One region of the Streptomyces pseudoechinosporeus genome, then DNA from elsewhere that is predicted to be linked to it. Evidence: predicted binding sites of a transcription regulator. Region 1 holds the regulator's gene; each other region holds the start of a gene.
The links. The regulator HspR, encoded in region 1, represses chaperone genes until heat shock. The targets are predictions, from matches to a motif close to TTGAGNNNNNNNNNCTCAA.
Positions count from the first base shown of each region.

Region 1 (10,403 bases):
GAGCGCGAAGCCGATGGGCACGGCCAGCGGAACGGCGGCGATACCTGAGAGGAAGATCAGCTGCTTGGGGGTGTACATGGCGGTGATGTCGAACGTGATGCGGGCCTTGAGAAGCTCGACCGCTTCGGGCACGAGGGGCGGCAGCGCGCCCCCGTCGCTCGCGTTCGGATACTGCGCCCAGTTCTGCGCGGCTCGCGCGCGGGCCTGCGGGCTGGGGTCGGGCACGATCAACATCACGTACCCGTTGCCCTGTGGTCCGCCGCCCTGCCGTATGTCTGCGTATTCGTATCCGAACTGCTGGGCGACGAAGGCGAGTTGGGAGAGCCTTTTCATTGTCGCCATGGCGGGGGCGACCTCAACCAGCCGTTTCACCAAGGTGCGGGACGGACTGAAACCGAGGTGTTCGCAGCGCCGGGAACCATCCCGTACGCGCGAACTCCTCAGATTCTGTTTCTGAGCTAGAAGGCCGCTGTCCGGTCTTCGCTGCGCGGGTCGGTCACCTGGTGCTCGGTGTAGATGCCCGCGCGCGCCTCACGACGCCAGGGACGCGCCCAGGTCACTGCTTCGGCGGCGGCCTCGGAACTGTCGTCGAGGTTCACGACGGCTACCGATGGCGAGTCGTCCGGGGGGCACCGCGCAAGCCAGTCGCCGTTGGGAGCGATGATTCCGGACGGTGCGGTGGCGCTGTGCTGTGTGGGCACCGACAAGCTGACCCAGTAGCTGTTGACCGCGGCGTGGCCTTGGGCTTGGGCGGCGGTGTTACCCGGGGTGCCGCTTGTAGAGAACAGGACGCAGTCGACATCCAGCTTCTCGTATTCTGCGAACAACTCCGGGTAGTGGATCTCCATGCCGAGCAGGCAGCCGAAGCGCACACCGTCAACGTCGAAGGTCACCGGTGAGAAGCCCGGCGAGTACATGTACGAGACCTTCGTCTTCGACAGCAGGCGCTCGTCATAACGCGTGACGACCTCGCCGCGATCGGAGATGACGTAGAGGCTGTTGTGTGGGCGGTTCGGGCCGGTCAAGCGGTGCACCGATGCGATCACCGTCCACAACCGCAACTCGCGGGCCAACTCGGCGATCGCAGCCAACTCCGATTGGAGCACCGGCCACTGGCACCGGTCCCAGTCCGCCGGGCCGACCGCGTCCGGGCCGTCGACGGACATGACAAGCTTGCTGGGAAAGCAGATCGCGCCTTCCGGAAAGTGCACGATCCTCGCTCCCTGAGTACTGGCCTCGCGCATCAGAGCACGGACCTCACGCCCGCTTTCGCGCAGCGCTTCAACGTCTCGGGGGTCATCGCGTACGGGGGTCTGCGCTACGGCAAGCCGCACGCTCTTGGGATTCCTTGCTTCCGACATGACGTCTCCTGATGGAGTCGGACGGAAGTGCCGGAGGGCGGACGTGTAGGACTCGCCGGTCTTGGCGGCGCGGGCACGCACCTGGCGCTTGAAGTTCCTACGGGCTGTCATCGCGGCCTTCCACGCCTTGAGCGACGGCTCCCCAGCAACCTCGCCCGAGGCGATCGGGCTGCAACAACGACCTGAGACGCTGGTCCCTTTGCCTCCGATGGGAGACCGCGCTGGGGACGGTCGCGGGAGGTTCGGCGTAGGCCACGCAGTCGGTCATCATGCCGTCGCCTGCGGGCTCCGTCAACATCCTTCAACTCGTCCAGCGCACCGTCGAATGGCCGGCGGCTGGAGAGAAACATCTCAGCTCAACACGCTGAACTTGACAGAGAAGTTCACCGTGACAGGACGGCGCACGTCACCAGAACCGCACCCCTTGTCGCTCTCATCCCACGACAACACCCCATGTCCCTGGCGTGAACCAGGGACATGGGGTGCTTCGTTATCCAGCCGTACCCGTTGCCGACGGGTCGCCGTTACCTGAGCCGCTACTTCACCGGCTGCGGCTCCGGCTCGCTCTCCGACTCGGTCTCGCCCGCCGGAGGCTCGTCGTCGACCGGTGTCCTGACGGAGTCGAGGAGCAACTGCGCCACGTCCACGACCTGGATGGACTCCTTCGCCTTGCCGTCGTTCTTCTTGCCGTTGACCGAGTCGGTCAGCATCACGAGGCAGAACGGGCAGGCCGTGGAGACGATGTCGGGGTTCAGCGAAAGGGCCTCATCAACACGCTCGTTGTTGATGCGCTTGCCGATCCGCTCCTCCATCCACATCCGCGCACCACCGGCGCCGCAGCAGAAGCCGCGCTCCTTGTGGCGGTGCATCTCCTCGTTCCTGAGGCCCGGGACCTTGCCGATGATCTCGCGCGGGGGCGTGTAGATCTTGTTGTGGCGGCCCAGGTAGCAGGGGTCGTGGTACGTGATCAGGCCCTCGACGGGGGTTACGGGGATGAGCTTGCCCTCGTCGATGAGGTGCTGGAGCAGCTGGGTGTGGTGGATGACCTCGTAGTCGCCGCCGAGCTGCGGGTACTCGTTGCCGAGGGTGTTGAGGCAGTGCGGGCAGGTCGCGACGATCTTCTTCGCCGACTTCGGCTTCTTGGTCGAGGGATCGTCCTCGTCCTCGCCGTACGCCATGTTCAGGGCCGCGACGTTCTCCATGCCGAGCTCCTGGAACAGCGGCTCGTTGCCGAGCCTCCGCGCCGAGTCGCCGGTGCACTTCTCGTCGCCGCCCATGATCGCGAACTTGACGCCCGCGATGTGGAGGAGCTCGGCGAAGGCCTTCGTCGTCTTCTTCGCGCGGTCTTCCAGCGCGCCCGCGCAGCCGACCCAGTACAGGTACTCGACCTCGGACAGGTCCTCGATGTCCTTGCCGACGACCGGCACCTCGAAGTCGACTTCCTTGGTCCACTCCAGGCGCTGCTTCTTCGCGAGCCCCCAGGGGTTGCCCTTCTTCTCCAGGTTCTTGAGCATCGTGCCCGCCTCGCTCGGGAACGCGGACTCGATCATCACCTGGTAGCGGCGCATGTCGACGATGTGGTCGACGTGCTCGATGTCGACGGGGCACTGCTCGACGCAGGCACCGCAGGTGGTGCAGGACCACAGCACGTCGGGGTCGATGACGCCGTTCTCTTCGAGGGTGCCGATGAGCGGCCGCTCGGCCTCGGCGAGCGCGGCGGCGGGCACGTCCTTGAGCTGCTCCTCGCTCGCCTTCTCCTCGCCCTCCATGGTCTTGCCGCCACCGGCCAGCAGGTACGGGGCCTTGGCGTGCGCGTGGTCGCGCAGCGACATGATGAGCAGCTTGGGGGAGAGGGGCTTGCCGGTGTTCCAGGCCGGGCACTGCGACTGGCAGCGACCGCACTCCGTACACGTCGAGAAGTCCAGCAGGCCCTTCCAGGAGAACTGCTCGACCTGAGAGACGCCGAAGACGTCGTCCTCGCCCGGGTCGGTGAAGTCGATGGGCTTGCCGCCGCTGGTCATCGGCAGCAGCGCGCCCAGCGAGGTCGAGCCGTCGGCGTTGCGCTTGAACCAGATGTTGGGGAAGCCCAGGAAGCGGTGCCAGGCCACACCCATGTCGGTCTTCAGGGAGACCGTGATCATCCAGATGAAGGAGGCCGCGATCTTCACGCCGGCGAAGAGGTAGGTGAGGTTCTGGAGCGTGGAGAGGTCCAGCCCCTCAAGCGCCGAGACCACCGGGTACGAGATGAAGAACGAGGCCTCATAGCCGTCGACGTGGTGCTGGGCGCCCTCCAGCGCGTGCAGCATGAAGATGCAGACGCCGACGATGAGGATGATCGTCTCGACGAAGTACGCCTGGCCGGTGTTGGAGCCCGCGAAGCGGGACTTACGGCCCGCCTTGCCCGGCCTGGACAGCTGCCGGATGGCGATCAGCGTCAGGATGCCGACCACCGTCATCGTGCCGATGAACTCGACGAAGACGTTGTACGGCGCCCAGTCACCGATGATCGGCAGCACCCAGTCGGCCACGAAGAGCTGGCCGATGGCGTTCACGATCGTCAGGAGCAGCGTGTAGAAGCCGATCGCCACGAACCAGTGCGCGATGCCGACGATGCCCCAGCGGTTCATCCTGGTGTGGCCGAGGAACTCCTTGGCCAGGGTGATGGTGCGCAGAACGGGGTCGTTGGTCCGGGCGCCGGCCGGGAGTGGCTGGCCGAGCATCACGAAGCGGAAAATCTGCAGGATGGCTCGGCCGAAAAGGGCGACGCCGACTGTCATGAGGACCATCGACACGACGATCGCGGCGAGTTGCATTTTGGGGCTCCTCGGGCCTGCGAGGGGTCTTCGAGCTCGGCTCGAAGTTCATTACTAAGCGGTAACTTATGCGGTCCGTCTGAGACTACCCATATCTTCCGCCGCACTGTAGCCAGCTGCGCGGTGATCTGTATCGCTGAGGGTCACCTCAGCACTCCGTGGGGGCGCCTACCGGGTGGGTGGGTTCGGTTCATGGGCGAGTGCGAGCCCGTCGTGGCTGGTCGCGCCCACGCGGCGGAGCCGCAAATTGATACAGCCCCGCGCCCCTAAAAGCCTGCGCCTCCACGCGCCCCGAAGACCCGGCGCCCCTGAAAGCCTGCACCCCCAACTACCCGCAGCCTCCCACCGGCGGGAGGGGCCGTGGGCCGGTGCGTCGTATGCCCGTCGCTTAGGTTCGGTCTCGGAGAACCCGCACCGTGTACCAACACCGGGTCGTATGCCCGGCCTGCGACGGGCTGACGCACCGGCCCACGGTCCCGACCCACCACCGGACCCCAAGGGGCGCGGGGAGCGGCGCGACCAGCCACACACAACCCGCAGCCGCCCAACCGCCGGAGGCCCCCGCCCCGTAGGCGAAAAACGGCCCCTGAAGCTAAGGTTCACATAAAAGTTGAGCCCAGCTGACTCAGCCCTTTTGACCCAGCGGTCAGCGTCGTGCACACTTGAGCCCGTCACACTCAAGTCAGCTGGAGGAAAAAACCATGGCACGTGCGGTCGGCATCGACCTGGGCACGACTAACTCCGTCGTCAGCGTTCTGGAGGGCGGTGAGCCCACCGTCATCACCAACGCCGAGGGCGCCAGGACCACGCCGTCCGTCGTCGCCTTCGCCAAGAACGGTGAGGTGCTCGTCGGCGAGGTCGCCAAGCGCCAGGCGGTCACCAACGTAGACCGGACCATCCGCTCCGTGAAGCGGCACATGGGCACGGACTGGAAGATCGAGCTCGACAACAAGCCCTTCAACCCCCAGCAGATCTCCGCCTTCATCCTGCAGAAGCTGAAGCGGGACGCGGAGTCGTACCTGGGCGAGAAGGTCACGGACGCGGTCATCACCGTCCCGGCGTACTTCAACGACTCCGAGCGGCAGGCCACCAAGGAGGCCGGCGAGATCGCGGGCCTGAACGTCCTGCGGATCGTCAACGAGCCGACGGCCGCCGCCCTGGCGTACGGCCTCGACAAGGACGACCAGACGATCCTCGTCTTCGACCTCGGTGGCGGCACCTTCGACGTCTCGCTGCTGGAGATCGGCGACGGCGTCGTCGAGGTGAAGGCCACGAACGGTGACAACCACCTCGGTGGTGACGACTGGGACCAGCGCGTCGTCGACTACCTGGTGAAGCAGTTCGCCAGCGGTCACGGCGTGGACCTGGGCAAGGACAAGATGGCCCTCCAGCGCCTGCGTGAGGCCGCGGAGAAGGCCAAGATCGAGCTGTCGTCCTCCACGGAGACCTCGATCAACCTGCCCTACATCACCGCGTCCGCCGAAGGCCCGCTGCACCTGGACGAGAAGCTCACCCGCGCCCAGTTCCAGCAGCTGACGGCCGACCTTCTGGAGCGCTGCAAGACGCCGTTCCACAACGTCATCAAGGACGCCGGAATCCAGCTCAGCGAGATCGACCACGTCGTTCTCGTCGGTGGCTCCACCCGTATGCCCGCCGTCGCCGAGCTCGTCAAGGAGCTGACCGCCGGCCAGGACGCCAACAAGGGTGTGAACCCGGACGAGGTCGTCGCCATCGGCGCCGCGCTCCAGGCCGGTGTCCTCAAGGGCGAGGTCAAGGACGTACTGCTCCTCGACGTGACCCCGCTGTCCCTCGGTATCGAGACCAAGGGAGGGATCATGACGAAGCTCATCGAGCGGAACACGACGATCCCGACCAAGCGCTCGGAGATCTTCACCACCGCCGAGGACAACCAGCCTTCCGTGCAGATCCAGGTCTACCAGGGCGAGCGCGAGATCGCGGCGTACAACAAGAAGCTCGGGATGTTCGAGCTGACCGGTCTGCCGCCGGCCCCGCGCGGGGTCCCGCAGATCGAGGTCTCCTTCGACATCGACGCCAACGGCATCATGCACGTGACCGCGAAGGACCTCGGCACGGGCAAGGAGCAGAAGATGACCGTCACCGGCGGCTCCTCGCTGCCGAAGGACGAGGTCGACCGGATGCGCCAGGAGGCCGAGCAGTACGCGGACGAGGACCACAAGCGCCGCGAGGCCGCCGAGTCCCGCAACCAGGGCGAGCAGCTCGTCTACCAGACGGAGAAGTTCCTCAAGGACAATGAGGACAAGGTCCCCGGCGAGGTCAAGACCGAGGTCGAGACCGCCGTCGAGGAGCTGAAGACCGCGCTCAAGGGCGAGGACACCGCCGAGATCCGTACGGCCACCGAGAAGGTCGCCGCGGTCTCGCAGAAGGTGGGCCAGGCCATGTACGCCGACGCTCAGGGCGCGCAGGCCGCGGGCGGTCCTGAGGGTGCCGCCAGCGGTGGCGCGCAGGCCAAGGCCGACGACGATGTCGTCGACGCCGAGATCGTCGACGAGGACCGGAAGGATGGTGCCGCGTGACGGAGGAGACCCCGGGCTTCGACGAGCAGCAGCCGCAGCAGCCTCAACAGCCGCCGCAGGCTCAGCCTCAGCAGCCCGACGTCCCTTCCGGCGCCACCCCTGATGACGCGGAGCCGAAGGCCGCCCCTCAGGAGGGGGCGGCCCCGGCCGGGGACGCGGCAGCAGCCCAGACGGCAGCACAACAGCAGGTAGCGGCCCTGACGGCGCAGCTGGACCAGGTGCGTACGGCGCTCGGTGAGCGCACGGCGGACCTCCAGCGGCTCCAGGCCGAGTACCAGAACTACCGCCGCCGCGTCGAGCGCGACCGGATCACGGTCAAGGAGGTCGCCATCGCGAACCTCCTGACCGAGCTCCTGCCCGTACTCGACGACATCGGCCGCGCGCGGGATCACGGCGAACTGGTCGGCGGCTTCAAGTCGGTGGCCGAGTCGCTGGAGACCGTCGCGGCGAAGCTGGGCCTCCAGCAGTTCGGCAAGGAGGGCGAGCCCTTCGACCCGACGATCCACGAGGCCCTGATGCACAGTTACGCGCCGGACGTCACGGAGACGACGTGCGTGGCGATTCTGCAGCCGGGGTATCGCTTCGGCGAGCGCACCATCCGCCCCGCGCGGGTGGCGGTGGCCGAGCCGCAGCCGGGCGCGCAGACCGTCAAGGCCGACGAGGCGGACACGGCGACAGCGGCGGCCGACGACAAGGAGAACGGTGGCCCGGACGAGGGCTGACGTTGGCGACGTAGGGGGCGTACGAATGAACGTACGGACCGTACGGCGCGTGAGAAGGAAGGAGGGACGTCGAGGATGAGCACGAAGGACTTCATCGAGAAGGACTACTACAAGGTCCTCGGCGTCCCCAAGGACGCCACCGAGGCCGAGATCAAGAAGGCGTACCGCAAGCTGGCCCGGGAGTACCACCCGGACGCCAACAAGGGGAACGCCAAGGCGGAGGAGCGCTTCAAGGAGATCTCCGAGGCGAACGACATCCTCGGCGACCCCAAGAAGCGCAAGGAGTACGACGAGGCGCGCACCCTCTTCGGCAACGGCGGCTTCAGGCCGGGCCCCGGCGCGGGCGGCAGTGGCACCTTCAACTTCGACCTGGGCGACCTCTTCGGAGGCGCACCCGGCCAGGGCGGGGCGGGCGGTGCCGGCGGCGGCTTCGGCGGTGGGCTCGGTGACGTCTTCGGGGGCCTGTTCAACCGGGGCAGCTCGGGTACTACGCGCGTACAGCCCAGGCGCGGCCAGGACATCGAGTCCGAGGTCACCCTCAGCTTCACCGAGGCGATCGAGGGCGCGACGGTCCCCCTCAGGATGTCCTCGCAGTCGCCCTGCAAGGCCTGCTCGGGCACCGGCGACGCGAACGGCACACCGCGCGTGTGCCCGACGTGCGTCGGCACGGGGCAGGTGGCGCGCGGTACGGGCGGCGGGTTCTCGCTCACCGACCCGTGCCCCGACTGCAAGGGCCGCGGTCTGATCGCGGAAAACCCCTGCGAGATCTGCAAGGGCAGCGGCCGCGCCAAGTCGTCGCGCACGATGCAGGTCCGGATCCCCGCCGGGGTCAGCGACGGCCAGCGCATCCGGCTGCGCGGCAAGGGCGCGCCGGGTGAACGGGGCGGTCCGGCGGGCGACCTGTACGTCATCGTGCATGTGGGCGCCCACCCGGTCTTCGGCCGCAAGGGCGACAACCTCACGGTGACGGTGCCGGTGACGTTCGCCGAGGCGGCGCTGGGCGGGGAGGTCCGCGTGCCCACGCTGGGCGGGCCGCCGGTCACGCTGAAACTGCCGCCGGGCACGCCCAACGGGCGGACGATGCGCGCCCGCGGCAAGGGCGCGGTCCGCAAGGACGGCACCCGCGGGGACCTGCTGGTCACCGTCGAGGTCGTGGTCCCCAAGGACGTGTCGGGCAAGGCGCGTGACGCGCTCGAGGCGTACCGCGAGGCCACCGTGGGCGAGGATCCACGGGCCGAGCTGTTCCAGGCGGCGAAGGGAGCATGAGGACACCATGGATGGCCGTCGACGCAACCCGTACGAGCTGACCGAGGAAACTCCGGTGTACGTCATCTCAGTGGCGGCCCAGCTCTCCGGTCTGCACCCGCAGACGCTGCGCCAGTACGACCGCCTCGGCCTGGTCTCCCCGGACCGCACGGCCGGGCGAGGCCGGCGTTACTCGGCCCGCGACATCGAACTGCTGCGCACGGTCCAGCAGTTGTCGCAGGACGAGGGCATCAACCTGGCCGGCATCAAACGCATCATCGAACTGGAGAACCAGGTCGCCGCCCTCCAGTCCCGCGTCGCGGAACTGCAAACGGCCCTGGACGGCGCCGCCGCGGCGATGCAGCAACGCGAGGCCGCGGTCCACGCCTCGTACCGCCGCGACCTGGTCCCGTACCAGGACGTCCAGCAGACGAGCGCACTGGTGGTGTGGCGCCCGAAGCGCCAGCAGTCGGACTAGTGCGGGGCAACAGCCTGAAGGGGCCTGGAGGTTCACCTGAACCTCCAGGCCCCTTTGGCTTCGGTGAGTGACTTGAGGAGCCCGACTGCGGGAAGAAGCCGGGGAGTTGAATCCGCCGGCTCCTTCCCGCAGTGCGGGGCTACCGCCCCGTCGCCTGCCACAGCGTCACCGCCAGTGCGATGCACGACGTGATCGCTGCCAGGGACGGCAGGGGCCAGCGGGCGCGTTCCAGGGCTTCGAGGCGGGTTTCGTGTTCGTCGAGGGTCTTGTCGGTCTGGTCGGCGCGCTGGAGGAGGAGGGCGAGGTCGCCACGGGTGGTGGCGAAGCCGACGTCGACCGAGCGGCGCAGGCGTTCCAGCTCCAGCGCGACCTCCTCGGCCTCAGTCGCTGTCATGGCCGCCCTCCGTCCCGGCGTCCCCGCGCAGCAGCCGATCCGTACGAAACGTTCTGCGCGTGGCATCGGTCATCGTGGTGCTCCTCTCTTCTCCGCGCGTCTCCGCTCTTCTTCGCCCCGAGTGTGGGAACATGTGTTCGATAACAGGGAGCGAGCGAATAGACTTGCATGGTGCGAGCGCGTACGCAAGTGACTACCCTCCGTGGAGGTGGGCGCGATGGTGACGCTTCAGCCCGTACGTCAACTGCCGCTGACATGGCGACCGTTGTGGCCGTTGCCGAATCTCCACGGTTACGCGCGAGCGCGCACACACCTTGGTGCGAGTGCGATCGGTACGTTGTCCGCGCGACGAGGGGAGAGCGGACACATGCGTTCCAGCACACGGGCCGGTGCCCGTACAGACCAGAGTCACCGGGCCGAGGGGCTCGAGGAGTTCGCCGGCTGGATCGAGGACGTGCTGCGCGGCCGTGGCTACGACATCGACAGCCCGCGCGGTGGCGGCCGTTCGAAGCTCGCCGACGACGCCGGCGTGCATCGCGCCGCCGTGAGTCGGCTGTTGCAGCGTCAGTCCATGCCCGATCTGGAGACGATGCGGCGTATCGCGGCCGTACTCGGCGTACCGCTCCGCGAGATGCTCATCCGCTCGGGACGGCTGACGGAGGACGACCTTCCGGTCGTCGCGGGCGGCGGGCACCCCGCGGCCGGGGGCGGCCGTACGGCGCTGAGTCCCGAGGAGGCGGCCCGCAGGATGGGTGTTCCGCCCGAACTGCGGGAGCTGTTCGCCAAGGTGGCGAGGCAGTTCCTGCCGGAGGGCGGTTGACGCGGGGGAGTCGAG
Region 1 covers NZ_BAAGPS010000005.1:367,058-377,460, reverse strand. The annotation lists gene ACYVO6_RS08380 (hypothetical protein) at 1-342, opposite strand, end outside; gene ACYVO6_RS08375 (carbon-nitrogen hydrolase family protein) at 459-1,472, opposite strand; gene ACYVO6_RS08370 ((Fe-S)-binding protein) at 1,898-4,174, opposite strand; gene dnaK (molecular chaperone DnaK) at 4,876-6,729, shown strand; gene grpE (nucleotide exchange factor GrpE) at 6,726-7,451, shown strand; gene dnaJ (molecular chaperone DnaJ) at 7,527-8,717, shown strand; gene ACYVO6_RS08350 (heat shock protein transcriptional repressor HspR) at 8,725-9,174, shown strand; gene ACYVO6_RS08345 (hypothetical protein) at 9,314-9,568, opposite strand; gene ACYVO6_RS08340 (helix-turn-helix domain-containing protein) at 9,936-10,388, shown strand.

Region 2 (10,403 bases), on a different contig from region 1:
ACGCCCTGCTGAAGGTGGTCGAGGAGCCGCCGGAGCACCTCAAGTTCATCTTCGCCACGACCGAGCCCGAGAAGGTCATCGGGACCATCCGGTCGCGGACGCACCACTACCCGTTCCGGCTCGTGCCGCCGGGGACCCTGAGGGAGTATCTGGGCGAGGTCTGCGGGCGTGAGGGCATTCCCGTCGAGGACGGGGTGCTCCCGCTTGTCGTACGGGCCGGTGCCGGGTCCGTACGTGACTCCATGTCCGTCATGGATCAGCTGCTGGCCGCGGTCGGTGCGGACGGTGTGACGTATGCCATGGCGACCTCGCTGCTGGGCTATACGGACGGGTCGTTGCTCGACTCCGTCGTCGAGGCCTTCGCGGCGGGGGACGGGGCCGCTGCCTTCGAGGTCGTGGACCGGGTGATCGAGGGGGGTAACGATCCGCGGCGGTTCGTCGCCGATCTGCTGGAGCGGCTCAGGGACCTGGTGATTCTGGCTGCGGTGCCGGATGCCGCCGAGAAGGGGCTCATCGATGCGCCCGCCGATGTCGTGGAGCGGATGCAGGCCCAGGCCGGGGTCTTCGGCGCGGCCGAGCTGAGCCGGGCCGCCGACATCGTCAATGACGGGCTTACGGAGATGAGGGGGGCCACCGCGCCCCGGCTTCAGCTCGAGTTGATCTGCGCTCGGGTGCTGCTGCCCGCTGCGTACGGCGATGAGCGGTCCGTCATGGCTCGGCTCGACCGGTTGGAGCGGGGGGTCAACTTCGCGGGGGCGGGGGCCGGGCCTGCCATGGGGTACGTGCCTGGGCCCGAGGTGCATGGGGGTGCGGTTCACGGGGGTGCGCAGGGCGGCTCGGCGGCGGTGCCTTCTGCTCCGCAGGGGAGCGGGGCAGAGGCGGCTCGGGCGGCGGTGCGGGGGGCCGGAGCTTCGGGCTCCGGTGCTGGTGGGGCGGCTGGGGGGGCGCAGGAGACAGGCTTCGCCGGGCAGGCTCAGGCAGCCGCCGTCCAGCCTCCGGCTGCGCCCGTCACACCGTCCTCTGAGCAGCAGCCGCCGCCCTCCCAGGCGCCGACGGGCGCTCCCCCGGCCACATCGCCGCCCGCATCTTCGCCCGCTCCTGCCGCCGGGGAAGCGCCCGGCGCCTGGCCCACCGCGACGGCTGCGGGCAGCGGTCGCCGCCCCGGTGGGTGGCCTACGGCGGCGCCCGCGGGCGGGGGGCGGACTCCGGCCGCGTCCTCGCCTCCCACTGCTCCGGCGGCTGCCGGCCCGCCCCCTCCTTCCACTCCGGCCGTTCCCGCGAGCGGTGGGCCCGACCCCCGCATGCTGTGGCCGAACATCCTTGACGCGGTGAAGAACCGGCGCCGATTCACGTGGATCCTGCTCAGTCAGAACGCGCAGATCACGGGTTTCGACGGTACGACGCTCCAGCTCGGCTTCGTCAACGCGGGGGCGCGCGACAACTTCTTGAGCAGCGGCAGTGAGGATGTACTGCGCCAGGCGCTGGCCGACGAGTTCCGCGTGCAGTGGAAGATCGAGGCGATCGTCGATACGTCAGGCGGTTCGGCTGCGCCCCCACCATCGGCTGGGCCCGGCATCGGCGGCGGTGGCTACGGCTCCGGAAGCACCGCCCCTCCGCCCGCGTCCAGGCCCTCCGCGCCACAGCAACCCGCCACCCCGGCGCCCGGGCCCAGCGCCCACCAGGCTCCGGCCGGCCCTGCCCCGGCCCCCACACCGACACCTCCGCCGGCATCGCGCCCCTCGGCTCCGGAGCCACCGCCCGTCTCTCCGGAGGACGACGTACCGGAGGACGACGATCCCGACCTCGACGAGTCGGCGTTGTCGGGGCACGAGCTGATCGTGCGGGAGCTGGGGGCAACGGTGGTGGAGGAGTTCTCGAACGAGCAGTAAGCCCACGAGGGGTGGACCTGCCTGTCATGGGCCAGTGGGCTGCAAGGCGCTCACCTACTCAGGTTGAACTCGTGATGTCCGCGACCCAGTGACGTTCCTTGATCCCTGCGGTACGAGGGGATCATGCGATACGCGCAAGGGGGCGAGCTGACGCCCGGAGAGCAGGAGAAGCAGGAACGGGCGCGGCTGGAGCGGGAGTTGAAGCGCGGGCCGCTGGTGGCGCCCGTCATCGGTGCGCGTGCCTGGAGTTACGTCATGGGCATGAATTCAGGCAGGGTGAGAGCCGAGTGGGCCGGTCGCCCCTCCGTGGAGGGGGGCATGGTGCTGAGTTTGAGCAGCATGTCGTTGCGCTGCTCCAGGGCCCGGGCGGTGGTGGGGAAGAGTGTGGCGTCGCCCTCGCCGACCTGTTCCTGGTTCACGGTCACAAACTCACGGGTGTTGTGCTCGTAGGCGGCGAAGCCCGCGGCGTGGTCCCGGTCGGCCAGGGAACCGGCGAGCATGTACGCACCGACGAGCGCGAGGCTGGAGCCCTGTCCGGTCAGGAACGAGGGCGCGTACGCGGCGTCGCCCACCAGCGCGACCCTGCCGCTGGACCAGCGGGGCATACGGATCTGGCTGACCCCGTCGAAGAACAGGTCGTCCGCGTCGCGCATGGCGGCAAGCATGCCCGGGACCTCCCATCCCGCGTCGGCGAAGACCGCGGCGACCAGGTCCCGTTGGGCTTCCGGGTTCCGGAACGCGTCGAACGGCGGTTCCGGGTGGGCGAAGTTCAGGAAGGCGTGCACTTCGTCGTCGTCCCCCACGGCGTAGAGTGCCGCGGCTCTGCCCGGGGTGTTCCACATCATGGTCTCGTGGGAGAGCCCGAAGGTGTTGCGCATGGTGAACACGGCGAAGCAGTAGCCGAGGTACCGGTGGAACTGCTCTTCGGGGCCGAACAGGAACTCGCGGGTACGTGAGTGCAGACCGTCCGCACCGACCACCATGTCGAACGTACGCCTGCTGCCCCCGCGGAAGGTGACGTCGACCCCGTGGCCGGACTGGTCGAGGGTGTCGATGGAGTCGTTGAACAAGAACTCCACGTCGTCACGGACCGCCGCGTAGAGAGCGCCGGTCAGATCCCCGCGCCGCACCTCCAGGTCCCGTCCCGCGACACCGCCGGTGACGGTGTGCGGGTTGACCGAGGCCACCTCGCTGCCGTCCCCGTCGAGGAAGGTCAGCCGGCGCAGGTCGATGTGCGCGTCCTGCAGTCGCGGCAGGATTCCCATCCTCCGGACGACCTCGAGTGCGGTGCCGCGCACGTCGATGGGGTAACCACCGCTACGAAGCGTGCCCGCCTTCTCCACCACCGTGACCGCGTAGCCGTAGCGGTTCAGCCAGAACGCGAGGGCGGGACCCGCGATGCTGGCCCCGGATATCAGTACCTTGCGCCCCGGCGTGCTACGGATATCCGTCAACTGATCAGTGCGGGTCATTCCTTGACTCCTTTGCTCATGGTACGGACGACAGGCAGGGCCAGCACCGCGACGACGCCGGCGATGAGGAAGCCCGTGACGAAGGCCGAATCGGCCGGGACATCCGACCCAGAAGGGGTCCCCGAGGTGAGGAGCACGCCACCGAGCATCCCGCCCACGGCGGAGCCCAACACGCGAGTCACCAGGATCAGGCTGGTGGCGATGCCGGTGTCACTTTCAGCGACGGAAGAAGCGATGCTGGTCACCATGGCCGTAACGCACAGGCCGTTGGCAAGCGCGATCAGCGCCTTGCCGACGACGATGTGCCAGACCTCGGTGTGTGCGGCTGACAGGGCGAGCAGAGCGGTGGCCATGATGACGACCGCGGCAGCAACCACGGCACGCGAGCCGAAACGCTGCTCCCCGAGCCCACCGGCCGGCCCGGCCAGCGTCGCGACCACGGCGCCGGGCAGAAGGATGAAGCCGATCTCGGTGGCGCTGGCCCCGAAACCGTACCCGTCGCCGGACACGTCGAGCAGCTGCGGAACGAGAAAGACCCCCATCGCGGTGCCGAGGCATATCACGAACGTCAGCACACACGACTTCCATATCACAGGCCGTGCCAGCATGCGCAGATCGATCATCGGCGCGGCCGCACGACGTTCAACGGCTACCCATCCGGTCACGAAGGCGGCCAGAACCACGATGAGGGCGCCGAGCACGAGAGGCTGCGAGCCGGCCTCGGGCGCCATCGCGAACACGAGCATGAGCGTGACCAGTATCCCGCTCAAGAGAAGCATGCCCGGCCAGTCGATCCCGGCATCGTCCGACCGGCCCGGCGGATCAGACGGCATCAGCCTGTTCACCAGCAGGGTGAACCCAATGACCGCGAACGTCGGCACCGCGAACATCCAGTGTCGGGAGAGCGCTTCCGCCACGGGCCCGGCCGACAGCAGTCCCACCATCGAGCCCCCCACGAACATCCCGCTGACCAGCCCGATGGCCACCTTCGACTCTCCCGCGGGGAGGTGTTTGCGCACCACGATGAACGACAGGGGCAGTGCGCCTATCATCGCCCCCTGCAGCACCTGGCCGAGCAGCAGCACGGGCAGGTTCGGCGCCAGCGCTGACACCAGGCCACCGGCAGAGACCACCGCCATCAGCCTGATCAGGACTCGTTTTCCGCCGTAGCGGTCGCCGAGCTTGCCTGCGAGCGGTGTGACGAGCGCGCCGGTGATGGCGAGCACGATGCTGAGTAACCCCCCTTCGGCTCGACTCATATCCAGCTCGCGTTGCAGGAGCGGGAGCGTCGGCGCCACCACCGACTCCAAGGCACCGGTGGAGACTGCCAGCAGGCCGAGGGCCCAGACAGCGGCCTTCCCGATGCGGACCGGGGGAGCCAGAGTTGCGGTCATGGACGTCCTTTCCGTCGTTGCCGGGCGAGTAAGGGGTCTGCCGTACGCATAGCGCTGCCGCCTTGCCGGGCCCGGCGCGGACACGGCGGCCATTCACGCGGGGCGCAGTGTGCGTGGTGCTTTGTGGACAGGTCCGAGGTCGTCCCCCGGGGTGAACCCGGGGAAGCGGTACCCGAGGTGGCGCATGCACGGCTCCGCCGGGCGGAGCCTGTGTACGAGTGCGGCACGCGCCATGAGCCAGACACTACACTACACCGTGCAGTGTAGGACGGCTAAGATATGCCCATGCCGACCACGAAGACACTGCGCGAGGGGTCCACGCGTAAGCGGGCCGCCATCCTCTCGGCGGCCCGGGAACTGTTCCTCGCCGACGGCTTCGACCGGACCAGCGTCGACGCGATCGCCGCCCGGGCCGAGGTGTCCAAGCGGACGGTCTACGACTACTTCGGCGACAAGCAGACGCTGCTGCAAGCAGTCGTCGACGCCGTCGGCCAGTCACTGATCACCACGATCCGGCGCACCCTCGACGACACCCTCACCGACCTCACCGAGGCCGCCGACCTCGAGGACGCCCTGGTCACGTTCTCGATGCGCATCGCGACCGACATGCTCGGCTCGGCGGAGTACGCAACGCTGCAACGACTGGTCCGGGCGGAATCCGGCCACCTGCCGCACCGGGGTGAAAACCCCCTGGCCGACACCCCCGACGAGGCAATTGCCGAGCGGTTCGCCGCCTTCGCCGCGGCCGGGCTGCTCGACGTCCCCGACCCCCGACTCGCGGCCGACCAGTTCCTCGCGCTGACCTTCGGCGTCGCGCTGGACAGGCTCGGTTCCGCGAATGCCGCGGAGGACACCCGCGTCCGGCCACTCGTCGTCGAGGGAGTGCGGACCTTTCTCCGGGCATACCGAACCATGTAGGGCTGGGGCAGCACGAAAGAGTTCGACAATGGACTCGGAGGCAGACGCAAGCTGTCGGAGGAGGTGACTTCGATGGCTCGGCTGGTTGTCGCCGGAGAGGACGTCGTGGTCCGCCCGACCGGACGGGAGAGGCTCCTCGCCCTGCGCCAAGAGGTCCGGGTACCGCTGACAGCCGTCAAGGACGTACGGATCGAACAGGACTGGTGGCGGGCGCTGCATGGCAGGCGGCGCCACGGCCGGTGGAGCCCCGGCCGCTACTGCCTGGGCGAGTGGCAGCACGCGCAGGGCCGGGACTACGTCGCGGTACGCGCGAACAGTCCCGTCGTCCTCGTAGACCTCCGGCCCTCCGCGCCCTACGCCCGCCTCGCCGTCTCCGTACCCGACCCCGAACCTGTCGCCAAGGCGATCCGACAGCGCCGGGACGAGCACCCTACGAATCAGCCAGGAGCGGCCCCGACAGCGGCTTCACCGGGCCAGGCACCGGCGAAGCCCCACACCCCAGGTCACCGTTCAGGATTCCCCGCCCTCGCGACAGGCCCCGTCACCTCCACAAAGGCGGGCCGCAGCAGCCGGTCGCCGACGCGGTAGCCGGGCCGGAGGATCTCCGTGCAGGTCAGGCCGGTCGCGTCCGGGGAGATGTGGTGCCGGGCCGCTTCGTGCCGCGTGGGATCGAAGGGTTCGCCCTCCTCCCCGAAGGACTCGAGGCCCAGCGAACCGAGTTGGGTCTCCAGCGTCTCGGCGATGTCCTTCAGGCCGGGCGTCAGGGGCTCGTACCTGCGCGTGCGGTCGACGGCGTCCAGTACGGGCAGGAGGGCACGCAGGACGTTGGCCGCCGCGATCTGCCGTACGGCCAACCGGTCCCTGCGTACCCGCTTGCGATAGTTGTCGTACTCGGCCTTCACCCCCTGGAGGTCGGCGGTCCGCTCCTCCAGCAGGCGCTCCAGCTCCTCGTGCTGCGGCCGGGTCCGGGTCATCGTCAGCCTGCCCGTGAGCTGTCGCCCGTCCGGGAGCTGTCGTCGTCGACGATCTCGGCGTCCACCACCTCGTCGTCTCCGCTCGCTCCGGCCTGCTCACCGGCAGCGCGCGACTGCTCGTACATCGCGGTACCGATCTTCTGGGCGGCCGTCGCCGCCTTCTCCATCGACTGCCGGATGCCCGCGGTGTCCTCGCCCTTGAGCTTCTCCTTCAGGTCCGCGAGCGCGGCCTCGGTCTCGCTCCGCGCATCGGCCGGGATCTTCTCCTCGTTGTCCTTGATGAGCCGCTCCGTCTGGTAGACGAGCTGCTCCGCCTGGTTACGGGTCTCGGCGGCCTCGCGGCGCCTGCGGTCCTCCTCCGCGTGCTGCTCGGCCTCGCGGACCATGCGGTCGATGTCGTCCTTCGGCAGCGCGGAGCCGCCGGTGACGGTCATCTTCTGCTCCTTGCCCGTACCGAGGTCCTTCGCGGAGACGTGCATGATTCCGTTGGCGTCGATGTCGAAGGCGACCTCGATCTGCGGGACACCGCGCGGGGCGGGCGCGATGCCCGTCAGCTCGAACATGCCGAGCTTCTTGTTGTACGCCGCGATCTCCCGCTCGCCCTGGAAGACCTGCACGGTCACGGACGGCTGGTTGTCCTCCGCGGTCGTGAAGATCTCCGAACGACGCGTCGGGATCGTCGTGTTGCGCTCGATGAGCTTGGTCATGATGCCGCCCTTGGTCTCGATACCGAGGGACAGCGGTGTGACATCCAGCAGCAGTACGTCCTTGACCTCGCCCTTGAGCACACCCGCCTGGAGGGAGGCGCCGACGGCCACCACCTCGTCCGGGTTGACGCCCTTGTGCGGTTCCTTGCCGGTCAGCCGCTTGACCAGCTCGGTCACCGCGGGCATCCGGGTCGAACCGCCCACCAGAATCACGTGGTTGACGTCGGACAGCTTGATCCCGGCGTCCTTGACCGCCTGGTGGAAGGGCCCCTTGCAGCGGTCGAGCAGATCACTTGTCAGCTGCTCGAACTGGGCGCGCGTCAGCTTCTCGTCCAGGTGCAGCGGACCCTCCGCCGAGGCCGTGATGTACGGCAGGTTGATGTTGGTCTCCGACGAGCTGGACAGCTCGATCTTCGCCTTCTCCGCCGCCTCGCGCAGCCGCTGCACGGCCATCTTGTCCTTGGACAGGTCCACGCCGTACGCGTTCTTGAACTGCTTGACCAGGTGGTCGACGATCCGCTGGTCCCAGTCGTCACCACCGAGATGCGTGTCACCATTGGTGGCCTTCACCTCGATGACGCCCTCGCCCATCTCGAGCAGCGACACGTCGAACGTGCCGCCACCGAGGTCGAAGACCAGAACCGTCTGGTCGTTCTCCTTGTCCAGTCCGTACGCGAGGGCCGCGGCCGTCGGCTCGTTGATGATCCGCAGGACGTTGAGACCGGCGATCTCACCGGCTTCCTTGGTCGCCTGACGTTGGGAGTCGTCGAAGTACGCGGGCACGGTGATCACCGCGTCCGTCACGTCCTCGCCCAGGTACGCCTCGGCGTCGCGCTTGAGCTTCTGCAGGACACGCGCGGAGACCTCCTGCGCGGTGTAGCGCTTCCCGCCGATGCTCCCCTTGTCGGGGAAACGCCACGCATGGTCCCCCATGTGCCGCTTGACGGACCGCGCGGTGCGCTCGACGTTCGTCACCGCCTGGCGCTTGGCGATCTCGCCGACCAGCACCTCGTTGTTCTTGGCGAACGCCACGACCGACGGTGTCGTCCTGGCGCCCTCCGTGTTCGTGATGACGGTGGGCTCGCCGCCCTCGAGGACCGAGACCACCGAGTTCGTCGTGCCGAGGTCGATACCGACCGAGCGGGCCATCTCTCCCTCCTCTTTACCCTGTAAATGGGCCTTACATGCCTCAATAGCTGTGATAAAACTTGAGCTTTCCCTTGTCAAGGTTAGCCGGGCGCTCAGCGGGAGGCTGCGGGTGCGTCGTGGCTGGTCGCTCCCCCACTCTCGGCTTCGCTCGAGCGGGGGGACCCCCATCGCGGCGGAGCCGCATATTGATACAGCCCCGCGCCCCTAAAGGGGCGCGGGGGCGCGAACCCAGAGCGTCGGCGGCGCGAACCGCTCAGGGCGAGATCTGTACCTTCCTCGACACCGTCACCTGGTCGATGTCCGAGGTGCGGACCGTGACGTTCATGGTCCAGGTGCCGGGGAGAGGGAGGTTGAGGGAGTTGGTGCCCCAGTAGCCGCCCTGGTCGGTGAGTTCGGCGTCGATGGGGCCGATCTTCTCGGCGGCCAGGGTGAAGGTGAGGCGGAGTTCGGGGACCGTGGCGACGCCTCCGTCAGGGCCTATGACGAGCGCCTGGACCGTGTTCTCGTTGACGCGGCCGGGCTCCAGGACGATCTGGACCTTGCCCTTGCCGTTCGGGGTGCCGACGTCGAAGGGGATCAGGGTCATCGAGGTCGGGGGCTGACCGGCCGGCGCCGTCGGCGCGGCCGGGGTCTCGGTGGCGGCCCGGCCCGGCTGAGTGCCGGTGAGAACCGTCGTGAGCAACAACACCACGACACCCACGACGACTTCGGCCAGCACGGAACGGCGCAGGGCCTGGTGAGGGGGCGGGGTCTCGCTGGGGTCGGCAGGCCCGTCAGATCCATCGGAATCCCCCGGCCCATCGCCATTCGGGGCATCAGGATCGGACGCCGCCCCTGCCGAGGCACCCGCGCCCCCACCCCCCGTACGCGCCCCCACAGCCTCCAACTCCCGCACCCGCACCGGCTCTTCCGCCGCGAGCAGCCCCGCCGTCCAGCGACGCGAATACGCCGCCGCCCCCAACAGCAGCACCACCGCGCACACCTTGGCGACCAGGAGCCGCCCGTACGACGTACCGGTGAGCGCCTCCCAGGAGCCGAGCCCCCGCCAGGACTGGTAGACACCCGTGACTACCAGGACCACCACCGAAGCGAACGCGAGCCGCGAGAAACGGGCCACCGACGCCGCCGACGGCGGGGTCTCGGCACGGCGAAGCGTGGTGAGCAGCGCCGCGAGGCCGCCCATCCAGACCGCCATCGCCAGCAGATGCAGTACGGAGGAGACGATCGCCACGGGAACCTGGATCCCCGCGGACGCGTGCTCGGCGGCGGCCCAGGTGACCGTCAGCGCCACGGCGAGCAGCCCGCCCGAGACGAGGAGTGCGGGCTTCGGCCGCTCGTCCACCCGTGGCTCACGTGCACCCAGTAGTCGTACGAGGAAGACCCCCGCCACCCCCACCAGCACCAGCCTCGCCAGCAGCGCCCACCCCGGCCTGCCGCTCAGCGTGTCCTGGAGGAGGGAGAGGTCGAAGAGGGTGGCGGGGCCGGTGCCGCGGGCGTACGGGCCGCGCAGGAACAGCAGCGCGACCGTGGACAGGAGCAGGGTCCACCAGGCGATGCGGAAGAGTTTCCGGAGGGGGGCGACGGCGGGCGGGCGGCAGGCGAGGACGAAGGTGGCCGCGCCGATGAGCAGCGCCACGGCGGTGTACGCGGCGTACCGGGCCATGTCGTAGAGCAGACCGGAGGCGGGGTTCACGGCGGGCTCGGCGGAGGCGTTCGCGGTGGTCTCGGAGGGTGCGCCGATGGAGAACGTGAACGCGCCCGAGATGGGGTGGCTGTCCGCCGAGACCACCCGCCAGGCCACGGTGAACGTACCGTCCGGCAGATCGTCCTGGAGTCGTACGCGCACGGTGTCGGAGCGGCCGACGTGCTCGGCGGGACCCGCGTTCATGCGCCGGTTGTC
Region 2 covers NZ_BAAGPS010000035.1:113,299-123,701, forward strand. The annotation lists gene ACYVO6_RS31620 (DNA polymerase III subunit gamma and tau) at 1-1,889, shown strand, start outside; gene ACYVO6_RS31625 (FAD-dependent monooxygenase) at 2,138-3,361, opposite strand; gene ACYVO6_RS31630 (MFS transporter) at 3,358-4,755, opposite strand; gene ACYVO6_RS31635 (TetR/AcrR family transcriptional regulator) at 5,041-5,673, shown strand; gene ACYVO6_RS31640 (hypothetical protein) at 5,746-6,261, shown strand; gene grpE (nucleotide exchange factor GrpE) at 6,177-6,647, opposite strand; gene dnaK (molecular chaperone DnaK) at 6,650-8,503, opposite strand; gene ACYVO6_RS31655 (copper resistance CopC/CopD family protein) at 8,757-10,403, opposite strand, start outside.
Region 2: a site for HspR is predicted at 8,563-8,581, ahead of dnaK (molecular chaperone DnaK). Genes of this name have one in related genera too.

Region 3 (10,403 bases), on a different contig from region 1:
GAGATGCACGACGTCCGGAACGCCCCGGGCAACCGGGATCTCTTCGGTACGCACCTGCTGGAACCCGGCATTCCGCAAGGTTCCCTCGAAATCAGACGAGGGCTGGGCCGACCACACGGCCAGCACCCCGCCCGGCCTCAACAACCTTGCGCAGGCGGCGAGTCCGGCCTCCGAATAGAGGCTTTCGTTGCCCTCCGTCACGGTCCAACCGGGCCCGTTGTCGATGTCCAGGCACAGCGCGTCGTACGTGTCTGATGTCTCATTGACGTAAGCGACCAGATCGTCTTCCACGATCTCCGTACGCGAATCCGCGAGCGCGGCTTGTGAAAGTTCCGCCAGCGGCCCGTCCAGATGCCAGTCGATGATCGCCCGCTCCCGCTCGACCACCGCGATACGCCCCCATCGCGGATCGGCGGCCGCGTGCGCCAGCGAGAACCCGACTCCGAGACCGCCGATCAGCACGCTCGGCTCCGGCCGCCCGTCCAGGGCATCGCGAGCGGCGTCGATCAGCAGCCGCTCCGAGCGGCCGTCCGATGTGTCCATCAGGAAGCACCCGTTGGCGATGATCTGCAGCAGTTCGCCGTGGCGGCGCAGGACGATTTCGCCGTACGGGCCGTTGCGGCGGTCTATGACTACGGGGGTGTCGTACGTGGTGGTCATGGGGCCATTTTGGCCCGTTGCTCCGGGGAGGGGCGGTGGCCGGTGCTCAGGGGTGCGTGGCGGGGGCGTACGACTTGATGTGCTGGAGGAGGGCGGCGAGTTGGGGGCGGTGGGTTTGGAGTACGACGGTGGGGGTGTCGCTCTCGCGGAGGGCGAGGGTGGGGTGGGTTCGGGCGAGTTCGACGCAACTTGTGCCGTCGCCGGAACCTGAGTGGGACGACTTCTGCCAGCTGAGTTCGACGCAACTCGCAGCGTGAGGGCGGTGTTGGCTGGGCGCGGCAGGTCAGTCGACGGGACGGAGGTCGGTGACGAGGCGGAAGCGTTCCAGGACCGCGAGCGTTGTGTCGTCCACGGTGAAGTCGGGGTCCTCCAGTGCCGCGCGCATCTCCTCGCTGTGCCAGAACCGTTCGTGGCCCGCCCGCCACTCGGCCACGCTGGTGTAGCCCTCGCCCTCGTCCACCGCGTGGGCGAGATCCACCTGTGCCAGCGGTACGACGCGGACGTCGGTCACCTTGATGACCCCCACCGGCCGGTCGTCGGAGTCGACGACCACCGAACGGCTCCTGGCCTCCGGCAGGGGCTCTCCCTCATGCTCGTAGTCGACGAGAAGCCCCGTCGTGGACGTCTTGGAACCGTCGAGAATCGCCGCGACAAGCTGGTCGTGGAGCGGTCTGGGGAAGGCGAACTCGGCTTTGGGCAACGATGCGAGGTCTTCGAGTGAGGCCGAGTCGGTCGTCATGCGGTCACGGTAATCCGTGCCCGGTCACGTCCACCGGAGGGAGAGGTGGAGGGGTGTGCGCGTGAAAATGTGACAGTGATGGGGGAAGGTGTCACATTTTCCGAACCCACCTGCCGGTGGGCAGCAGCGCTTGATGGAGCGCAGCCGCCCGCTTGGGGCGAGCCGATAGCGTGTGGCCATGGCCGAACATGCGGAGCGCCCGCTGCTCTTCCTGGACGTCGATGGAACCCTCCTGCCCTTCGGGGGAGCGCGGCTTCCCTCGGCCCTCGAGCACTGGGATGCCTGGCAGGACGTGTCGAATCCTCAGCTGGCGAAGATCGACCTCACGCACGGTCCGCGACTGCTGGCCCTGCCTTGCACCCTGGTGTGGGCCACCGCCTGGATGGATGACGCCAACGAAGTGATAGCTCCCCTGCTCGGACTGCCCGAACTTCCGGTGGCGGACCTACCGGACGCGCCAGAGGAGGACGAAGCACGAGGGCTCCACTGGAAGACCCGAGCCCTCGTCGAGGCCGCGGCGGGCTGCCCGTTCATCTGGGTCGACGACGAACTGACCGATCGCGATCGCACCTGGGTCTCAACGCACCATCCAGGACGAGCCCTCCTCCACCGCGTCGATTCCACGATCGGCCTCGTCGATACGGACTTCGCCGTACTCGACGACTGGCTGCGCGAAACGCGTCGCCTGTAGAAGCGCCCCGCATCAGGTCTGTCAGTCCGTCACTGGCCAGGAGAGTTCGGTACGCAGGTCACGCGGGTCAATGTCCGGAGAGGGCTTCGTTACGTATGTCTCCCACCTGTCCTCTCCGGCGGACAGCCCCCGCTCCCGCATCCAGGAGAGCAGCCGGTCCCAGGAGGCCCCGAGACCGTCGAACGACCCGAAGTGCGTCAGCCGCGCGACCCGGCCACCGGGAAGCGAACCGACCACGACCCCGGCCTCCGGCCGCACCGCCCGATCCGTAACGAACCCAACCTCAAGATCCAAAGTCTCCTCCGGCGACCCGTGGTAAAGGCCGAAGGCCGGACTCAGTACGGTGATCCGCTGCGCCTCGATGGTCCGGGCCAGGACACCGAAGGAAGCATCGAAGAAGTCGCGCAGGTCGACCATTGGAACGACGCCACGGACAACCGCTGTCGTCGCCGGGTCCAGATGCACAAGTTCCGGCTCCGAGGCACTGGCCTTGCTATCAGATACACGCCCGCTCATACCGCTCCCATCCATGGTTCCAGGGCTCCTCAGGACGTGTAGACCTGACGTGCGCCGAGAACTCATCGCCCTGCCTTCAACGGCGAGCCTCAGCCAAGTTCCCGTGGCCCGTAGACGGCATGGTCGGCACCAGTAGCAAGTGCCCAGTAGCGATCGCCGTATGACCAATGCCACCACTCGGTTGGGTAGTTGACGAGGCCCACCGCGGTCAGGGCCTCGGTGAGGATCTGCCGGTTGGCTCGCGCTTCTGGGCCGATGTTGGGGGCGGCGGTGTAGCAGGCGCCATCGCTCTCCTCCGGGTTGGCGTTCACCCGTGTTCCCATGTCGAGTTCCTGGCCGTCGGCGGCTATGAGGGTGAGGTCGACGGCGGCGCCGGCGCTGTGCGGGGCGATCTCCGGTGGAGACACGTATCGGCTTGCGGCAGCGCGGAGTTGTTCCGGAGTCCAGTCGGGGTTGTTGATCCGAAGCTCGTCGGCGTACCCCTCGAAGTACGAACGCTGCAGCGAGGGCGGCCGGTACCCCTCGACGAACAGCAGACGGATGCCCTCCGGCAGCAGCCTTTGTGCGTCGAGGAGCCGAGTCAGAACCCCTTCCCGCAGGTGAGCGAAAGCCCCTGAGGCATCATTTCTGCGAGCGTCGATGCCGATGAGGAAAGGATCGTGGAGCCGGACATCGAGGAGCGGTTCGCCGCAGTCCACCACGGGTATGGCTGCGATCTTCGGATCTGACATCAAAACGATCTCGAGCATGCGCCCGATCATGGCGTAACGACTCTCGGCGTCAGCCCACCCCACCCGTGCCTGCTGGCAATGCCGTCGGCCACGTCGCCGGAGCCGAACTCAGCGATGCCCCGCCGCGCCCGATCAGGTCTGGTCCGACGTCACGCGTCTCGGTCGGCTTCCTGAGCCGTACGCTCCAGTCGGTTTCGATGGCTCTCCCACCATGCCGAGTCGCCCGGCGCCATGCTGTCGTTGCCCTTGTTCATTCCCACGGCGCCGTCCAGGAGTTCTTCTCCGAACTACCGGTTCAGCCTGCTTGGTTTGCGCGAGAGGCGAACGAGGCCGCCTTTCGCGTCGGGCGGCCGACGGCTAGGGTTTGGGCGCAGCGAGTCACCCCCGAGGAGCTAAGACATGCCCGGTTTTCCGAGCGCGCGTTGACGTTGTAGGCCGTGATCGGCCTGTCATCGCGTGCTGCCCTTGATGTTGCGGCACAGCGAGCCTTCACCTGCCTGAATCGCAGGAGCACCTGGTGTGCACCGGGTGATGGGCCTCGTCGTCGGCAATCCAAGGGATCTTCGTGCCGTCCACTTCCTCCGCTGTATCCGATTCCAGTCGATCTGTTCCGCCAAGTCTGTGGCGGGATCGCGACTTCCGCAGGCTCTGGGTGGGTCAGACAGCTTCCCAACTCGGCGAACACACCACTCTGATCGTTCTCCCGCTCTTCGCCGTCCTGACGCTCAACGCCGGCGCCGGTGAGTTGGGCGTCCTCCGCGCGGTGGGGCAGGCGCCGCTCCTGTTGCTCTCGCTCTTCGTCGGCGCGTGGGTGGACCGGTGGCGGACCCGCACGGTGATGGTGGTGACGGACGCCGGCCGGACCCTGGTACTGGGCGCCGCCGCCGTGGCCGGTCTCCTCGGTTGGCTCGGTCTGCCCGCACTGCTCGTGGTCGCCTTCGCCGTCGGGGCGCTGTCCGTGTTCTTCGACGTGGCCTATCAGGCGTCTCTCGTACGACTGGTGAAACGCGATCAGTTGCTGCAGGGCAACAGCGCGCTCGAGGGCAGCCGGTCCGCGGCGCAGATCGGCGGGCCCGCCCTCGGCGGTGCGTTGGTGTCACTGCTGTCGGCGCCGATCGCTGCTGCCTCCAGCGCGGTGTTTTTCGCGCTGTCGTTCCTGTCGATCCGGCGGATCCGTCGGACCGAAGCAATCCCGGAACGCTCGGAACGTCCCCCTCGGGTATGGCGACGGATCCATGAGGGCCTCCGCTTTGTCGTCAGCGATACCTCGCTGCGGACCGTGTGCCTCGCCTCGGCGGCCTTCCAGTTCTCCTTCGCGGCCATGATGACCGTCTATCTGCTCTTCCTGCCGCGGGAACTGCACTTGTCCGGCACCACCGTCGGGCTGGCGCTTGCGGCGATGGGGCCGGGCGCGCTGCTGGGCTCGATGCTGGCCGCTCGCCTGCCGAGCCGGTTCGGTTACGGCAGAGTGCTCGTGTCCGCGGCGGCACTCGGCGACGGCGTGTTCGTGTGTGTGCCCGCGCTGCACAGCTCCTCGGCGGTGACGGTTTCCGCGCTCCTGGCGATCAGCTTCGTGTTCGGGACCGCTGGTCAGTTGGTGAATGTCACGGTCATGGCGGTGCGGCAGGCCGTCACTCCGGACGGGATGCAGGGCCGCGCGGCCGCGACGATCATGTTTGTCGGCATGGGGATGGCCCCGCTCGGCTCCCTGCTCGGCGGGTTTCTCGCGGAGGAGTGGGGGCTGCGTACCGGCCTCCTGGTGACGGCCGCGGGCATGATGCTGTCCCCAGCGGTGATGGCTTTGTCCCCGCTCGCACGCCTGGGACGGGCGCTTCCGGCCTCGCACGACGCGCCGCCGACGGCCTCTCACTACTCCGCCCGGTGAGAGCCTGCCCCCGTGAACCTCGCGCTCGTCAGCGGCGCCACCACCTTCCACCCCAGCGACTCGTACAGCGCCCGCCCCTCCGGCGTGCCGCCCAGGACGCCGGTTTCCGCGCCCTGGGCCAGCGCTGCCCGCGCGAGTGTCCCCATGACCAGGCGGCCCAGGCCCTTGCGCCGATGCGCAGGAGCCGTCTCGATCTGGTCCGCGACCGCCGTCGTGCCCGTCGGGGCGATCTTGCCGTGCGCGGCCCATGAGCCGTCCGTCGCCGTGACGAGGGCTCGGATGACGCCGCCGCGGGACCAGGTGCGCAGGTGGTAGCCGTCCGGTACCGGTGGAGCGGGGGTGTCGGCGGTCAGCGGGGCCGACATCAGGAAGCCCGGTACCGGGTCCACCCACCAGTCGTCACCCAGCCAGGGGCCGACGACGGACGGGTCCGCGAAGACCTTGAGCCACACGCCCGCTCCGGTCACCCCGGATGCCACTTTCCGGACCACCGCCTCCTCGACGGCCTCGTTCGTCGCGGCGAGGAGATGTCGGGTGACGTGCTCCGGCAGGCCCACGTCGACCGTGTATCCCCAGGGCTCGACCACGGGCGGCGCCGCCCCGCGAGAGACGACCCACCCGTCCACCCAGGCCCGCACTGTACGGTCCATCCCGTCCCCCTGTAATGGCCATTAGCTGGCCACAGTTATTACCTGAAGACGGTACGCGTCGCCCCGCCGTCCCCAACAGCTGTGATCGCTGACAGCGAACGGCCGCCGAGGCGGGGAACATTCGGCGGCTTCTATGCATTGAGCCTGCATAACTCAACTTGACTGCCAAAGGGGAGATCATGGCTTCGACGTCCACACCGCTCACCCTGCCCGTGCTGCCGCTCGACGAAGAGGTCGTGCTGCCCGGGATGGTGGTGCCCCTGGACCTGAACGACGCCGATGTACGAGCGGCGGTGGAGGCCGCGCAGGCCGCCGCGCGTTCCAGTGGGAGCAGCAAGCCGAAGGTGCTGCTTGTTCCACGCATCGACGGGACATACGCGAGTACGGGTGTGCTCGGGACTGTCGAGCAGGTCGGCCGGCTGGCCGACGGTGACCCGGGCGCGCTGATCCGCGGGCGTGGGCGGGTGAAGATCGGGGCCGGCACCACCGGGCCCGGAGCCGCGCTGTGGGTCGAGGGGACCCGGGTGGACGAGAGCGTGCCCGACCCGCTGCCGGGTCAGGCCGCCGACCTCGTCAAGGAGTACAAGGCCCTCGCCACCAGCTGGCTGCGCAAGCGCGGCGCCTGGCAGGTGGTCGACCGGGTGCAGGCGATCGATGACGTGTCCGCCCTGGCCGACAACTCCGGGTACTCGCCCTTCCTCTCCACCGAGCAGAAGGTGGAGCTGCTGGAGACCGCCGACCCCGTCGCCCGGCTGAAGCTCGCCACCGAGCAGCTCCGCGAGCACCTCGCCGAGCAGGACGTCGCCGAGTCCATCGCCAAGGACGTACAGGAAGGTGTCGACAAGCAGCAGCGCGAGTTCCTGCTGCGGAGGCAGCTCGAAGCCGTACGCAAGGAGTTGCGCGAGCTGAACGGCGAGCAGGACGGCGAGGAGTCCGACGACTACCGGGCCCGCGTCGAGGCCGCCGACCTTCCCGAGAAGGTCCGCGAGGCCGCCCTCAAGGAGGTCGACAAGCTGGAGCGGTCGAGCGACCAGTCGCCGGAAGGGTCGTGGATCCGGACCTGGCTCGACACCGTGCTCGAACTCCCGTGGAGCGAGCGCACGGAGGACTCGTACGACATCCAGGGCGCCCAAGCCATCCTCGACGCCGAGCACGCCGGACTGGAAGACGTGAAGGAGCGCATCACCGAGTACCTGGCCGTGCGCAAGCGCCGCCTGGAGCGAGGGCTGGGAGTCGTCGGCGGGCGCCGTGGCGGTGCCGTGCTCGCGCTCGTCGGGCCGCCCGGTGTCGGCAAGACCAGCCTCGGCGAGTCCGTCGCGCACGCGATGGGGCGGAAATTCGTACGGGTCGCCCTCGGCGGCGTACGCGACGAGGCCGAGATCCGCGGTCACCGGCGTACATACGTGGGCGCGCTGCCCGGTCGTATCGTCCGCGCCATCAAGGAGGCCGGGTCCATGAACCCGGTCGTGCTCCTGGACGAGATCGACAAGGTGGGCTCCGACTTCCGGGGCGACCCGGCCGCCGCCCTGCTCGAAGTCCTCGACCCCGCCCAGAACCACACCTTCCGCGACCACTACCTGGAGGTCGAACTCGACCTGAGCGACGTGGTGTTCCTGGCCACGGCCAACGTCCTGGAAGCCATTCCGGAGGCGCTGCTCGACCGCATGGAGCTGGTGCGGCTCGACGGCTACACCGAGGACGAGAAGGTCGTCATCGCCCGCGACCACCTGCTGCCGCGGCAGTTGGAGAGGGCCGGTCTCGAGAAGGCCGAGGTCACCCTCGACGAGAGCGCGTTGCGCAAGCTCGCCGGTGAGTACACGCGGGAAGCGGGTGTACGGAACCTGGAGCGGGCCATCGCACGACTGCTCCGCAAGGTCGCCGCTCAGCACGAACTCGGCGAGCGGAAGCTGCCGTTCACGGTCGGCGAGGGCGATCTGCGTGAGCTGATCGGCCGGCCGCACCATGTGCCCGAGTCCGCCCAGGACCCGGCCGAGCGCCGTACGGCCGTCCCCGGTGTCGCCACCGGGCTCGCGGTCACCGGTGCGGGTGGTGACGTGCTCTACGTGGAGGCGTCGCTGGCCGATCCGGAGACGGGAGCCGCCGGTCTGACCCTCACGGGCCAGCTGGGCGACGTGATGAAGGAGTCCGCGAAGATCGCGCTCTCCTTCCTCCGCTCGCACGGCGCCGAACTCGAGCTGCCCGTGGCCGACTTGAAGGACCGGGGCGTGCACATCCACTTCCCGGCGGGCGCGGTCCCCAAGGACGGACCGAGCGCGGGCGTCACGATGACGACGGCTCTCGCCTCGCTGCTGAGCGGACGGCTCGTGCGTACGGATGTGGCGATGACCGGTGAGGTCTCGCTGACCGGGCGGGTGCTGCCCATCGGCGGCGTCAAGCAGAAGCTGCTGGCCGCGCATCGGGCCGGTGTCACCACCGTCATCATCCCGAAGCGCAACGAGCCCGACCTGGACGATGTGCCCGCCGAGGTTCTGGGGAAGCTCGACGTCCACGCCGTCACGGACGTCCGCCAGGTGCTGGAGCTGGCGCTGTCCCCGGCGACGAACGGCGCGGCTCCGGAGGTTCCGGTGGCGGCGTGACGGACGCCATCGGGAATGAAGACCCGGTCCCCTCGCGGGGGCCGGGTCTTCGCCATACGGCCGGACGCGGTGAGGGGTGGGTTTTGGGTTCGTTGCCGGGTGCGGGTTCGTTGTGGTTGCTCGCGCAGTTCCCCGCGCCCCTAAAAACCTGCGCCTCCCCGTGCCCTGAGCTGCTCCTCGGAAATAGCCCCGGAGCTGCGGGAATGACTAAGCTTCGGCCAACTTTCAGGATCGGGAAGCAGAGTCAGGGGCCGATGTGGGCGAGGGCGGAAACGGTGAGGAACAGCCGTTGCGGTCAGGACAGGGTGTGGATCAGGAATTCCTGGCCCTGGAGCGGGAGTTGACCGTTCTCCTGCGGCGCGCTCGGGCCTCCTCCGGTGAGATGGCCCGGGAGGTCCACCCCGATCTGGAGTCCGCCGCGTACGGACTGCTCGCACGCCTGGATGAGCGCAGCGGTCAGCGGGCCACCGAGCTTGCCGCCTTCATCGGCGTCGGCAAGGCCACCATGTCCCGGCAGCTGAGGGCCCTCGAAGAGCTGGGTCTCATCGCCCGCGAGCCCGACCCCGCCGACGGCCGCGCCTGGCTCGTCCACCTCACGGAGGAGGGGCGGGCCAGGTTCCGTACGGTCCGGGATGCGCGGCGGGCGCGATACGTACGGCAGCTCTCCAACTGGGACCGCAAGGAGGTGGCCGAACTGGCCCGGCTGCTGAACCAGTTGAACCGGAGAAGCGAGGGCTGACCTCCGGGGGAGTACGGGTGGAAACCGCGCGCCGGGCTGTAACCCCCACGCTCGAACTGGGCGCCGTCACAACTCCACGTACACCACCGTCGCGTCATCATGCGTCTTGCTCCGCCCCAGGAACTCCCGCCCCGTATCGGCCCGTTCCAGCGCCCGCACCCGGTCGACGAGAGCCTGGCCGCCCTCCTTGCGTACCAGCGTGACGAGGTCGGCCCAGTCGCCCTGGTGGAACTTGTCCACCCAGCGTGTGGCGCCGTCCGTCAGGGCGGTGAGCGTGCGGACGTCGGCGCGCGGGAGCGTGCCGGTCACCGCGCGTGCCGCCACCGAGGGGTCCGCGGCGGCCGTGAAGAAGCCGCCCTCCTTGTTGCGGATCGTCGCGTCGGTGATCGCGTGTGTGGCCAGGGAGGCGCGGGGGACGCGGGAGAGGCGGTCGTCGAGGAGCGGGGTGACCGTGCCGGAGGGGGACTCGGCGAGGAGGGCGGAGTCGGACAGGACCAGGTATTCGACCTCGTGCGCGGACCAGCGGGCGAGGACCACAGTGGCCTGAGGGGTTCGTGGGTGAGAAAGGTCACATGTGGTGCGATGGGCGTCCGCGGTTCGTGAGATGGCCTGGCCCAGCACCTCGGCGAGGGGCAGATCTCGGCGTGAAGCGGACAGTTCGCCCAGCGCTCCGCCGAGCCGCGCCGTGAACCAGGGGACCGAATGCACACAGCCCACCTCGGTCGCCGGCGGAGTCACTCCGTCAAGCACGACAAGCGAACCGCCCTGACCGGAGGCCGGGAGTCCGGCCGCCGCGTAGTCCTCGTTCGGGCGGGCGGGATCACCAGGGACCGAGATCAGTTCCGTACGCATTCGGCCAGTCTGCACGAGCCCTTCACAAGCTTCGTCAAAGGCTGGCAATCGTCGCCGAATTGGCGCGGAGTGGCAGGTCACACGCCTGAAATGAGGCGGAATAATCGGCTCCGCCGGAGCGCGGCGGCGCATCTTGCCACCGGCCGCTGTGGGAGTCCAACCGGCCCGCCGCGCAAGGTCGCTGCACGGGCCAGAGGAACTTGCCCACCCCTGCCCCGCCGAGGTTCACTCCTTTGGGTGGCGGGTCAGGCGATGCGCGGCCACTGCTCACCGGCACTGGGAGGGTCGGAAGCCGTAACGGTGACGACACGTTTGTTTACTGGTCGTCACCCGGGCCCATGGG
Region 3 covers NZ_BAAGPS010000078.1:8,286-18,688, reverse strand. The annotation lists gene ACYVO6_RS43070 (spermidine synthase family protein) at 1-660, opposite strand, end outside; partial or broken gene ACYVO6_RS43065 (hypothetical protein) at 707-832, opposite strand; gene ACYVO6_RS43060 (ASCH domain-containing protein) at 944-1,399, opposite strand; gene ACYVO6_RS43055 (HAD domain-containing protein) at 1,578-2,090, shown strand; gene ACYVO6_RS43050 (GyrI-like domain-containing protein) at 2,112-2,606, opposite strand; gene ACYVO6_RS43045 (M15 family metallopeptidase) at 2,696-3,355, opposite strand; gene ACYVO6_RS43040 (MFS transporter) at 3,903-5,222, shown strand; gene ACYVO6_RS43035 (GNAT family N-acetyltransferase) at 5,207-5,872, opposite strand; gene lon (endopeptidase La) at 6,052-8,469, shown strand; gene ACYVO6_RS43025 (MarR family winged helix-turn-helix transcriptional regulator) at 8,726-9,208, shown strand; gene ACYVO6_RS43020 (hypothetical protein) at 9,275-10,060, opposite strand.
Region 3: a site for HspR is predicted at 6,011-6,029, ahead of lon (endopeptidase La). Genes of this name have one in related genera too.